DNA from 3 places in the Pseudoalteromonas espejiana DSM 9414 genome. Region 2 is predicted to be linked to each of the others. Evidence: predicted binding sites of a transcription regulator. Region 2 holds the regulator's gene; each other region holds the start of a gene.
The links. The regulator LexA, encoded in region 2, represses DNA repair genes until DNA is damaged. The targets are predictions, from matches to a motif close to TACTGTATNNNNATACAGTA.
Positions count from the first base shown of each region.

Region 1: PESP_RS10740 (SulA-like leucine-rich domain-containing protein) is a predicted target of LexA. The motif match lies at 2,042-2,061, and genes of this name have one in related genera.
Region 3: ruvC (crossover junction endodeoxyribonuclease RuvC) is a predicted target of LexA. The motif match lies at 2,991-3,010, and genes of this name have one in related genera.

Region 1 covers NZ_CP011028.1:2,371,753-2,376,079, forward strand. Annotated here, with positions in the region: gene PESP_RS10725 (hypothetical protein) at 1-88, shown strand, start outside; gene PESP_RS10730 (NCS2 family permease) at 156-1,448, opposite strand; gene PESP_RS10735 (tetratricopeptide repeat protein) at 1,566-2,021, shown strand; gene PESP_RS10740 (SulA-like leucine-rich domain-containing protein) at 2,304-2,738, shown strand; gene PESP_RS10745 (YchJ family protein) at 2,781-3,260, shown strand; gene PESP_RS10750 (DUF6172 family protein) at 3,335-3,637, opposite strand; gene PESP_RS10755 (VC2046/SO_2500 family protein) at 3,828-4,327, opposite strand, start outside.
Region 2 covers NZ_CP011028.1:3,514,344-3,518,670, reverse strand. Annotated here, with positions in the region: gene PESP_RS16020 (hypothetical protein) at 1-222, opposite strand, end outside; gene PESP_RS16015 (DUF7218 family protein) at 353-604, opposite strand; gene PESP_RS16010 (hypothetical protein) at 836-1,216, shown strand; gene PESP_RS16005 (PaaI family thioesterase) at 1,221-1,661, opposite strand; gene lexA (transcriptional repressor LexA) at 1,838-2,455, shown strand; gene coxB (cytochrome c oxidase subunit II) at 2,929-4,071, shown strand; gene ctaD (cytochrome c oxidase subunit I) at 4,071-4,327, shown strand, end outside.
Region 3 covers NZ_CP011028.1:1,432,582-1,436,908, forward strand. Annotated here, with positions in the region: gene PESP_RS06635 (ABC transporter ATP-binding protein) at 1-440, shown strand, start outside; gene PESP_RS06640 (ABC transporter permease) at 430-2,931, shown strand; gene ruvC (crossover junction endodeoxyribonuclease RuvC) at 3,060-3,584, shown strand; gene ruvA (Holliday junction branch migration protein RuvA) at 3,587-4,204, shown strand; gene ruvB (Holliday junction branch migration DNA helicase RuvB) at 4,212-4,327, shown strand, end outside.

The DNA of each region.
Region 1 (4,327 bases), 1.1 Mb from region 2:
AGCATCAAACGCCACAGCACTTAAGAAAAAAGCAGAGGCAGAGCAAGACGATTTAGACGTATTATTTGCCCCGAAAAAGAAGTGGTAAAATCAAAATACAAAAAAGCCCATACACTACGTATGGGCTTTTTTATGTCAGTTAGCTGGTATCTTGTTTAAGATAAAAATGCGAACTTAATGATAAATAACGACGTTAAAATCCACACGCTCACACTTACCTGATCGCGCTTACCACACAATACTTTAACAGCAGTATACGAAATAAAGCCAAGTGCAATACCATGTGCAATAGAGAATGTAAGTGGGGTCATTAACAACACAACACTAACTGGTATTGCATCACTCATATCATCCCAATTTACAAACTTTAGATTTTGCAACATTAACACAGCAACATATAAAATTGCCCCAGCGGTTGCATACGCAGGCACCATTTGTGCAAGTGGTGCAAAAAACATCATTAACAAAAAGCAAATACCTACAACTACCGCAGTTAAACCTGTACGACCACCCACAGATACGCCCGCTACAGACTCAATGTAAGAAGTAGTTGTAGAAGTACCCAACATTGCACCTGCAATAGTGGCGGTACTATCGGCACTTAGAGCACGACCTAAGCGAGGCATATTGCCTTTTTCATCTGCTAAGCCGGCTTTTTGGGTAACAGCCACTAACGTGCCCGATGTATCAAACAAATCAACAAACAAAAATGCAAAAATAACACTTAACATTGACAGCTCAAGCGCTGCGGCAAAATCAAGTTGCATAAAAGTAGGTAAAATTGATGGTGGCATAGAAACAACACCGTGGTACTCAACTAAGCCTAAACTCAAGGCAATCCCTGTAACGAGTAGAATACTAATAAGTACACCACTTTTAATATCGCGATAAAGTAATGCTGCAATGACGAAAAAACTTAAAATAGCTAACAAAGGGCCTGCAGAGGTAATGTCACCAAGCTGCACTAATGTAGCAGGGCTTGAAACAATAATACCTGCATTTTTAAGGGCTATTAGTGCTAAAAAAGCGCCGATACCTGTTGCAATAGCTTGTTTTAAAACCAAAGGAATAGCATTTATGATCCACTCCCTCACTTTAAACAAACTTAAAATTAAGAATATACAGCCCGACATAAATACCGCACCTAATGCAGCTTGCCAGCTATAACCCATTCCTAAAACTACACCATAAGTAAAAAATGCGTTAAGGCCCATACCTGGTGCAAGTGCTAGAGGGTAATTAGCCCATAAGCCCATGATGAAACAGCCAATGGCTGCGGCTATACACGTTGCTACAAATGCAGCGCCCTGATCCATACCAGCTTCGGCAAGCATTGCAGGGTTTACAAAGACAATGTAAACCATAGTGATGAACGTGGTGATACCTGCGATACTTTCGCGTCGCACGTTGGAGTTATTTTCGCGGAGTTTAAATAGAGCTTCGAGCATAATAGACTTGTGGTTGTAAAAAGTGACGAGATTTTACCATAAAATTAAGTATAAACAGGACATTTTACCTTGCGATATACTAAACTGTTGACGTAGAAACTATAAAAAAGAAAAAATATGATAAAGACTCAGCCTAGCGGACAAGATTTAGAGCAACAATTAGATAATATTTTAAACTTTGTAACACAGCCTAGTAATGAGAGCAGTGAAAGTAATGAGGGGGTCAGTGAGCAAACAACCCTTAACAAAGCATTGTATTATTTAAAGCATGACCAACCTGCACTGGCTGCGAAATGGATGAGACTTGCCGCAATGGCTGGAAATAATAGAGCTCAATTTTACTTAGGTTTGTTTTTTGTTAAAGGCCAAGGTGTACCAAAAAGTGTATTTCATGCTGCTGCGTGGTTAAGTTTAGCCAGCAGCCAGGGATATGAGCCTGCAGTTGCCGCATTAGATGATTTAAGAAAGTATATAGATACTAAGCGCTTAAAAGACGCACAGTGCTATGCTGCCAGTTTATATGAACAAATACACCAAATACAGTTTGCTCACCTAATTCCTAAAAATGATTAACCTTTGCATGCTGTTACAAATACTGTATAGATCTACATTAATTACTGTATAACCCTCAATAAAGTACTGTATACATTTTTTCTACTCTATACAGTGCTATAAAAACCGCTGTTATTCGCACTTCACCATAAAATTATAAACTATTGTAAAATAACAGTTATTTATAAATTTTAGTTTCAAAACATTAAAACTTGTATAAAAAATAACAAAAAACACTTGCACACAACAACTGTATAAACTACTGTATATGGGTACTGTATATAAACCCAGTGAGTGAGACCTATGCTACAGCCAATTACCGTAAGAACCGTTAAAAGCTACCAACAACATGATGAAAGCGAGTCAGTAAACTTAATTAAAGTAGAAGATGAAATTTCTGCGACATTTGAGATGCTTAAAGTGTTGCACCAATACAATAGCTCAAACGCGTGGACCTTACTAATAGCGCCCGACCATGTACCAAGTAAAGCCTTGCTAGATAGCTGCTCTATAGATACCAGCAAACTGCTTGTTATAAGACAAAAGCATTTAGTGAACTTAGAATATGTGCTTAACTCTGCACTTCATAATGGTAACTTTGCAGCTATTATCACTTGGACAGACATAGTAAGCGAACAACAACTTGTTAATTTATCGCTCAATCTAAATAAAAGAAGTGCTAAGCTATTTTGCTTTACCAAAAAAACTAGCACTGCATCGATATCACTTACTCAATAAGCTTGTTAAAATACATTTTTGACTAACGTTATTTAGTATTTTATGAGTGTAACCAGTACAAGTACTTGCCCATGCAACAGTCAGCTTAACTATGGAGACTGTTGCGAGCCCTATCATTTAGATTTAAAAATACCCGATACACCTGAGCAACTAATGCGCTCACGCTTTTGTGCATATGCATTAAAAAAAGCATCTTATGTATACAAAACTTACGCACAAGAAAAGCAGGCCGAAAACCCAGTAAAAGAAATAAAAGAATTTGCCGATAGCTGTCGGTTTGTAAAACTCACCGTAAACGATACACACTACGACGCACACAAAGGCTACGTGGAATTTAAAGCAAATTACTTTTACCAAAATTTATATTGCGAACTAAATGAAAAATCTGATTTTGTGAAAGAGAATAGTCAATGGCGATATCTTGACGGGGTAATAAACCCAGTTGCGGATATAAAAGTAGGAAGAAATGACAACTGCCCATGCGGCAGTGGTAAAAAATATAAGAAATGTCACAGCCTGTAAGCTGCCACTTAAGCTTGCTTATTAAAACAAAAATGGACCATTAAGGTCCATTTTCAGTAACAGCTATTAGCTATTTACTCATCATCATCTAGATCGAACGATTCACGCTGTGCTGGTCTAGCTAAAATTTCAACATAGAATGAAGTTAGCTCTTGCTTTTCAACTTCACTAATTTTGTTGTTAATTTCAGCCACATGAACAACTTCTGCATCATCAGCGTTAGTACCAAATTTACAGTCAAACGCCCAGTAATCAGCTTCAACAGGTAGCGTTTTATTGCGCTCTCTTTTCAAATATTTTTTCACTTCATGCTTTGCAGCATCAACCATACGAGGGTATTTGATTTTCTCATGATTTAGCGTGAATGTTTTCTTCATTACGTTCCTAATTACCTTGATTTAATGATAATGGCACTCAAGTCATACCATTTGCAGCCATTATAGCAATTGCATTTAATTTGTGGATGATTTTTTTAAACAAAAAAGGGAATTGTTCTATTAAACGGTATTAACATAGATGGAATGAATTAATTTTTTAGTGAATATATACTATTTTCTCAAACCAACATTATGCACTGGCAAGTAATAAAGGCTTATGGACTGCGTCATTATTTAAATCATCGTAAAAAGCAGCAGCATCCATTTGCGGATTCGTTAAATCCGTGTGCTTTTTCGCAATACGCCTTCGCACCGATAATTCACAGTTATCAATTATCGTTAACGGGATATGCGTTTTATCATCTCTAATTGCAAGCGGCTCTGGGTTTAAGTACTGAGTAAGCTTAATATTTTTCATTCCCGTAGCTACGCCCTGCTCATAAATAGTTGATGAGTGTGTTTGCCCAATTAACATATCAAACTGTTCAGGAGCTAGTAGTTGCTTAGGGCCTGCACCAAAGCGTTTTCTTAATGTCTCTTCGTCTGTGTAATCATTATGCATTTCACTTTTTGGTAAGTGAAATTCACTAAAATCCAATGCGTCATGCGACAGCATAGCTAGTAAAAGTGAAAACTCGCCTCTACGATTTTCGTGCACACTTTTATTTAATCTAGTCTTAAGCTGACTCT
Region 2 (4,327 bases):
GTTAGCCACTTGGGCAGTAATATTATCGAGTGATGTGGGGTAGTCGGCTTGTGTAAATGGGTTTGTAAGTGTGCGCTTAGCAAGGTGTTTACCATGCACATATTCAAGTGGAATAGCGCTCATAACTAGGCCGCCTAAAAGCCAAGCCAAAATTTGTAAGGCAAGTAAATAGCCTAGCCACTTATGTAATTTGCGTGCACGCTTAAATATTTTTTTGCTCATATTTATCTTCTTATTATTTTTAGCGTTAGTTTATTATAGCTTCCCACGCTTTTACTGCGGCATTTTGTCGCAGTTTTTCATAAGTTTATAAATATGAGGCTTTAATTACATCAATAGATTTTAGCTAATGTTAGCTTTCACGCAGGGCATTTATTAGCTCTTGTTTGCTCATTTTAGAGCGCCCGCTAATACCCACTTCTTTTGCTTTATCGTATAACTGCTTTTTTGTGCGTTGCTCATACTGAGAGGCTTTGCCGCCCTTTACCGCTGTTTTATGAGTATTACTATTGGCAATACGTGCGGCTTTTTGTTTGCTCATGCCCTCATCGCGAAGTGCATCGTACTGATCGTCGTTTTTAATTTGCGGACCATGATCTACCATTTTAGCTCTCCTTAAAAACCGTTACTTACACAAAGTGTGTATAAATTTCATTATTGATTCGCATTATTAAGCGTTTAAGCTCGCTCTGTTAAAAAGAGCAAGTTAGGTGCCAAAAGCATTAAAAAGTGAGTTTATGAGGATTAAGTAAGGATTACTGCTTAGTTGATTTGGTATAAAAGTAAAACTGCGTTAAAGTTTGCGGTGAAACTATAAGAGGGTAAAAAGCAGACAATGTCAGAAATTCAATTTTTAAATGTAGATCTGGAGCTTGAGTCTAAACAAGATATTAGTGTTTTAGTGGCTGACTTAAAGAAAAACGCGATGGTTTTGCATTATGACAAAGACGAATATCGTCAATTGGCGCGTATTGAAGCTGCGGGCGATATAAGCACGCCAGATAAAGCAATTAACCACTTATGTGAACTAATAGAATCGTGCTCGCGCAATGCGCTAAAACAGTGGCTTAGTTGCTCGCGAAGAACGTTTGATATTGGCTTTGAGTCGGGCACATCACCAAAGTGTTTTAACCAAGCCCTACATGCAGATACATTACTACGTATATCTGCAATTGGCGCAGGTATGGAAATTACAATTTACCCGATTGATAAGTAAGCTATTACTTTCGCTCAACCACTGCTGCGGTCATTTTTGATACGCAGCAAAGCTCGTTGCGGCTATTAGTAATTTTTATTTCCCAAACCGAACTGCGTTTACCAATATGAAATGCACGAGCCGTTGCTGTTAACGTCCCATTGCGTGACGCTTTTAAATGGCTTGCACTAATTTCCTGCCCTACACAGTAAAACTTTGTAAAATCAATGACAAAATTGGCAGCATAACTAGCAACCGTTTCGGCAAGTACTACATTAGCGCCGCCGTGTACCATTCCCATTGGGTTATGGTGCTCAGGAATTGCAGGCATAGTGGCAACTAGGTAATCGTCGCCTATTTCGGTTATTTCTATCCCCATGGTTTTCATTAAAGTGCCTTGACCGCTTATTCCTTCATCTAATTGTTTGCAAAGCTCTAATGTAATGGGTTGGTGCCAAATACTCATAACTACTCCTTTGAATTAAAACCTTGTTTATAGCATTTTAAATATGCAAATTTTATAATTACCTAAAATGTACACATATGTATTTAGTTTAGCTATTTAAAACACAATTTAAATTTGCGATTTTTATTTAACTGTATATACTCACAGTTAAATGTACTGTATGGAAAACCAGTTGTATGCGACCATTAACGAAACGCCAAGCTCAAATACTCGAACTAATAAAAGTTTTTATTAAAGATACTGGTATGCCTCCTACACGTGCCGAAATCGCACAAACACTAGGCTTTAAAAGTGCCAATGCTGCCGAAGAGCATCTCAAAGCGCTTGCTAAAAAGGGCGTAATTAAAATGAAACCTGGCGCAAGCCGTGGGATTCAGTTAATTGAAGAAGAAGAGCCTGAGCAATTAGGCTTACCACTTATAGGCCGTGTTGCGGCGGGTTCTCCTATTTTGGCGCAAGAACACGTGGAGAGCCATTGTAAAATTGACCCTTTAATGTTTAAACCAGCAGCCGATTTTTTACTGCGTGTAAACGGTATGAGCATGAAAGACATAGGCATTATGGACGGCGACTTACTAGCTGTACACCGTACTCAAACGGCTGAAAACGGCCAAGTTGTGGTTGCACGAGTTGATGAAGATGTAACCGTAAAACGCCTAGAAAAAGCAGGTCGCAAAGTATTATTACACGCCGAAAATGAAGAGTTTACGCCAATAGAAGTAGACCTTGAAAATGAGTCGTTTAATATTGAAGGCTTAGCCGTAGGCGTAATAAGAAACGCCGATTGGATGTAATTTAGGCCACATTAAGCAATAAATTTACAAATGCACACTTGTTAGTGTGCATTTTTGTTTTAAAACCCACCTTTTAGTAATACTAAAGCAGCCATAAAGTTATTTAAGCTGTAAACTTTTTTGCACTCGCACTTAACTCCTCTTTTATATGATACACCCCCTAGTTTTACTCGCTATTTAGCAATTAACTTGTGTTTAAGCTGGCGTAATTAAAACTTATTTTAAAATATAACTTGTTTGTTTTTTATACTAAAACTTGCTTGTTGTATGTTTTTTAGCTAATTATTAATTTGCTGGGCTAACAATAACTCACAGCTTTTCGGTTTTGAGAACACACAAATACACATTCTTTGTTGGCGCAGCTATACCAATCAAAACAAATTAGGTTGGTTAAATAATAAAAATAACGAATAGGCGTTTAAGCCGTATGCCTCTTCGCTTTGCATTAGCAATAGCATCAAAGGAGCCGTCACATGGGTAAACTGACCTCTACCTTGTGGCTTATATTGATTGTGTTTCCACAGCATGTAATGGCCAATAGCCAATACAATATGCGCAAGGGCGTAACCGATATAAGCAATAATGTATATCAGCTGCACATGACCATATTTTTAATATGTTGTGTGATTGGGGTGATAGTGTTCGCAATTATGTTTTGGGCACTGATTCATCATCGTAAATCTAAAGGGGCAGTACCTGCCCAGTTTCATGAAAGTACTAAAGTAGAAATACTTTGGACTGCCATTCCATTTGTTATTTTAATTGCCATGGCAATCCCTGCCACTAAAACACTTATTGCAATGGAAGATGCTAGCAAGGCCGATTTAACCATTAAAATTACCGGTTCGCAGTGGAAATGGCATTACGAATATATGGGCGAAGATGTAGAGTTTTACTCTATTTTGTCTACCCCCCAAGATGAAATAGCCAACCTTGCCAATAAAAATCCTAATTATTTACTTGAGGTTGATAAACCTTTAGTGCTGCCAATAAATCAAAAAGTACGTTTTTTAATGACCTCAGATGACGTTATTCACTCTTGGTGGGTACCCGATTTTGCAGTTAAAAAAGATGCCAACCCCGGATTTATAAACGAAACGTGGACCAACATTAACGAAGAAGGCATTTACCGCGGACAGTGCGCTGAGCTGTGCGGTAAAGATCATGGCTTTATGCCAGTGGTGGTTGAGGCAAAATCAGAGGAAGATTTTAATGCTTGGCTTGCCGATGCCAAGCAAGCAAAGCAAAAAGCGGCATTAGCCGATGCAGCATTGCTTGATCAAACAATTCCTAAAGAAGAGTTAATGACCTTGGGCGAGCAAGTATATATGGCAAGTTGCGCTGCGTGCCATCAGCCAACAGGTATGGGCTTACCGGGCGTATTTCCTGCGCTTAAAGGCAGCCCCATTGTGCTTGGTGATATAAAAGATCATATAGATATTGTAATTCATGGCCGTCCTGGCACTGCTATGCAAGCTTTTGCTAAACAACTATCAATAAAGCAACTTGCGGCAGTCATTACCTACAAACGCAATGCGTGGGGTAACGATACGGGTGATGTAATTCAACCTAGTGAAATTCAGGCAGCACTTGATGCTGATGGGGAGGCGAACTAATGAGTAGCATAGCAGAACAACCAAACGCCAATGAAGCTCACCACGGCCACCACCCTGCAAAAGGCTTTAAGCGCTGGCTTTACACAACCAACCATAAAGACATTGGCAGTTTATATTTAATTTTTTCACTGACGATGTTCTTAATTGGTGGCGCAATGGCCATGGTAATTAGGGCTGAATTATTTCAACCCGGATTACAGCTTGTCGATCCTCACTTTTTTAACCAAATGACTACAGTGCATGGGCTAATCATGGT
Region 3 (4,327 bases), 1.6 Mb from region 2:
AAGTCGGTTTTGTATTTCAGTCTTTTATGTTGGTACAAAGTTTAACCGCGCTTGAAAACGTAATGCTACCCACTGAACTTGCCGGCGAAACCGACGCAAAAGAGCAAGCGCTCGCTTTACTTGAAAAAGTAGGCCTGAGCCACCGAGTTGATCATTACCCATCGCAGCTTTCTGGAGGCGAGCAACAACGTGTTGCAATTGCCCGTGCGTTTATAGGCACCCCTAAAATTTTATTTGCCGATGAGCCATCAGCAAATTTAGATAGTAAAAACGGTAAAATGGTTGAATCGTTATTATTTGATTTAAACCAGCAGCACGGGACCACCCTTATTTTAGTAACCCACGATGAAGCTCTCGCGCAAAAGTGCCAACACATAGTACAAATTGAAGCCGGCCAGTTAGTTAAAAACTCAAAAGAGGAAATAACGAATGTGGGCTAAGTTAGCACTTAAATTATTCGCCCGTGAATTTCGCCGTGGTGAGCTAACGGTAATAAGTGCAGCAATTGCTTTGGCTGTACTAACAGTACTTACGCTTTCTATGGTAACTGAGCGAATAGGGCAGAGCATTACGCAAAAAAGTAGTGCGTTTATAGCGGCCGACCGTGTTCTTGCGAGTGCTCATAAGCTTGATACTGCATTTATTACCAAAGCAAAAGAGATGAATCTGCAAACTGCACAAATGGTTTATTTCGATACTATGTTATTTGCCAATGACGAAATGCAATTTAGCTCTGTTAAAGCGGCCTCTAACGAATACCCGCTGAAAGGGGAGTTAAAAGTAAAGTCGTCTTTACTTGGCGAAACGGTGGTTGCTCAAGGTGGCCCAAAACCTGGTAATGTGTGGTTAAGTGAATCTGTTTTTTACAGTTTAAACATAGATATAGGAGCACAAGTAGAACTAGGCGCTGCGCTATTTAATGTTGAAAAAGTAATAGTAGAAGAACCAGACGCGCCGTTTAATGTGTTTTCGAGCAGCCGAAGAGTGCTTATAAATATTGCTGATGTAGCTAAAACAGAGGTAGTGCAGCCGGGCAGCCGTGTAAACTATCGACAATTATACGCCGGTGATGAAAGCGACATTACAAGCTTTTACGAATGGTTAAAGCCACAAATGGCTGAAAACCAACGCTGGTATGGTGTAAAAGACCGTCAATCGCCAATTTCTAATAGCCTTAACCGAGCAGAAAGCTTTTTACTATTGGCTGGCCTACTCGGTATTATTTTAGCAACCGTTGCTATAGCGGTATCGGCTAAACGTTATTGTGAGCGCCAATACGACCCAGTAGCAATGATGAAAACTCTAGGCGGCAGCCGAGCGTTAATTCGTAAAATATATTTTATGCATTTGCTGATGGTTTGTACCATGGCCGTTATTGTGGGTTTAGCTATTGGTTATGGCTTACAAGAAATAGCTACACATTACTTAGCTCAAAGCATGGATATGGAATTGCCAATGGCGGGCTTTAAACCTTGGCTGGTGGCTATAAGCACAGGTGTTATTTGCGCTGTTATGTTTTCTATTAAGCCCTTGCTTGATTTATTTGATATCCCACCACTTAGAGTACTGCGCCGAAATTTAGGTGACCGCCTAGCAGTGAGCCGTGTACATTTAGGTTTAAGCGCTTTGACCGTATTTTTATTAATGTGGCTATTTAGTAACAACATTAAAATCACGCTTATTTTATTTGTATCTACCCTTGCCCTAATTGGGGTGTTATTTGTGGTGTCTAAATTAATATTTGGTGGCGGGCGTAAGTTAGGTTTAAAACCTGGTAACAGTTGGTCATTGGCTATTGCCTCTATTCAAAAGCGCGCTAATGTAAATGCAGTTCAGCTGATCAGCTTTTCGTTAGCAATTAAGTTATTGCTGTTTTTAATTGTGCTTAAAAACGACATGATTTCTGATTGGCAATCACAACTGCCAGCCGACGCACCAAACGCATTTTTAGTAAACATTACACAAAATGAGTTAGAGCCAGTTAATAACTACTTAGCCGAAAACGATATTTTAGTGTCTGACTTTTACCCAACTATTCGTGGGCGTGTTAACGCGGTAAATGGTGAGCATGTTGCACGTAAAGTGTCGCTGCAAGACAACGAGAAAAAAGATGAAGAAGCTCGCTCAGGTATTGGCCGAGAGCTTAACCTTACATGGCTTAAAAATGTGCCTGCACAAAACGAAATTATAGAAGGGCAGTGGTTTGACGAAAACGCCATTGGTGAAGCATCGGTTGAAGAGTCAATGCTTGAACGCCTAGATGTAGAAATAGGCGACACACTAACATTTTTAATTGGCGCGCAATCTTTCGATGCCAAAATTACCAGTGTACGTAAGGTAAATTGGGCCACCCTTAAACCTAACTTCTTTATTATTTTAAGCCCCGATGTATTAAAAGACTTTCCGGCGACGTACATTTCATCAGTTCGTATTGAGCCTGAGCAAAAGCAAGCATTTAGCCAGCTATTGCGTACTTACCCAACTATTACGGCCATTGATGTAGACAACTTTGTTAAACAAATTCAATCTACAATCGAGCAGGTATCCCTAGCAATTGGTTTTGTATTAGCCATTGTCGTATTGTGTGGTGCGCTTGTACTTATATCGCAGATGCAGGCAAGCCTAGGTGAGCGCATGCAAGAAATAGTAATTTTACGAACGCTAGGTGCTAAAGGGCGCTTAATTAAAAACGCGACCTTATATGAGTTTTTACTTTTAGGTGGTTTAGCGGGTTTTGTAGCGGCACTGTTTAGCGACGTCGCATTATTAATTGTGCAGCAGCAAATGTTTGATTTAGCAGGTAAGCTTCATCCTACAATTTGGCTTGTTGGGCCTGTGTCGGGAGGCGTATTTGTAGCCGCACTTGGCTATTTTATGATTGCCCGTAAGCTTAAACAAAATACTCAAGGGTTAGTACGCGCATTAGCTTAACCTTTAACTTATAACTAAAAACGCCCGCAAACACTGCGGGCGTTTTTGTTTTTACGCGCCACTGGTAATTTATACAGTGCTCTGGCATTATTACCGCTATTGAAAAATAACAATAATGAGTGTGCTGTTTGGCCATTATTTTAGGAATAGATCCTGGTTCGCGATTAACAGGGTACGGTGTAGTTGCTCATCAAGGTGCAAAATTTACCTATTTAGGGAGCGGGTGCATAAAATTAGCCGAGCACGAATTTCCTATTCGCTTAAAAATGATTTACCAAGGGATCACACAAATAATTGAGCAATTCTCGCCAGAAACTTTTGCCATAGAAAAAGTGTTTATGGCCCATAACCCTGACGCCGCACTTAAGCTTGGTCAAGCCCGAGGCGCTGCTATTGTAGGGGCGTCTATGGCTGAGTTACCTGTATTTGAATACTCTGCACGGCAAATAAAGCAAGCCGTAGTAGGTAACGGGGGCGCTGATAAGTCTCAGGTACAGCATATGGTTAAAAATATTTTAAAATTACCCGGCACTCCACAAGCCGACGCTGCCGATGCACTTGCCATTGCTATTTGCCATGCTCACTCAGAACAAAATTTAATTAAACTAGCGGGTAGCGCAAGCAAAACCGTTAGAGGACGTTTAAGGAAATAATTATGATTGGCCGCTTAAATGGCATTTTAGTTGAAAAACAACCACCTGAAATTTTATTAGAAGTAAGTGGTGTGGGTTACGAAGTACAAATGCCAATGACCTGCTTTTATGACTTACCAAACATTGGTGAAAACGCCATAGTTTACACCCATTTTGTAGTACGCGAAGACGCGCAATTGCTATTTGGTTTTAATAATAAAACTGAGCGAGCCTTATTCAGAGAGTTGTTAAAAGCCAATGGCGTAGGGCCTAAACTCGGTTTGGCCATATTATCGGGTATGTCGGCGCAGCAATTTGTAAGCTGTGTAAATAACGAGGATGCAACCACCTTAGTTAAGCTCCCGGGTGTTGGTAAAAAAACAGCTGAGCGCTTAGTACTTGAAATGAAAGACCGATTAAAAGATTGGGGTAACGACTTATTTACGCCATTTAGTGATAATGCGGTTATAGAGCCCCCTAGTGATGCGACTATTGCTAATAATGCCGCAGACGACGCCGTATCGGCACTGGTTGCACTTGGTTATAAATTGCCACAGGCTCAAAAAGCAGTAAAATCGGTAAGTAAACCTGATATGTCTACTGAGGTTCTTATTAAAGAATCTTTAAAATCAATGTTGTGAGTAAACCATGATTGAAGCTGATCGCTTAATTGACGCGAGCGAAAAAACCAACGAAGACACCATAGACCGCGCAATAAGGCCTAAGCTTTTAGCTGACTATAAAGGTCAGCCGCACGTTAAACA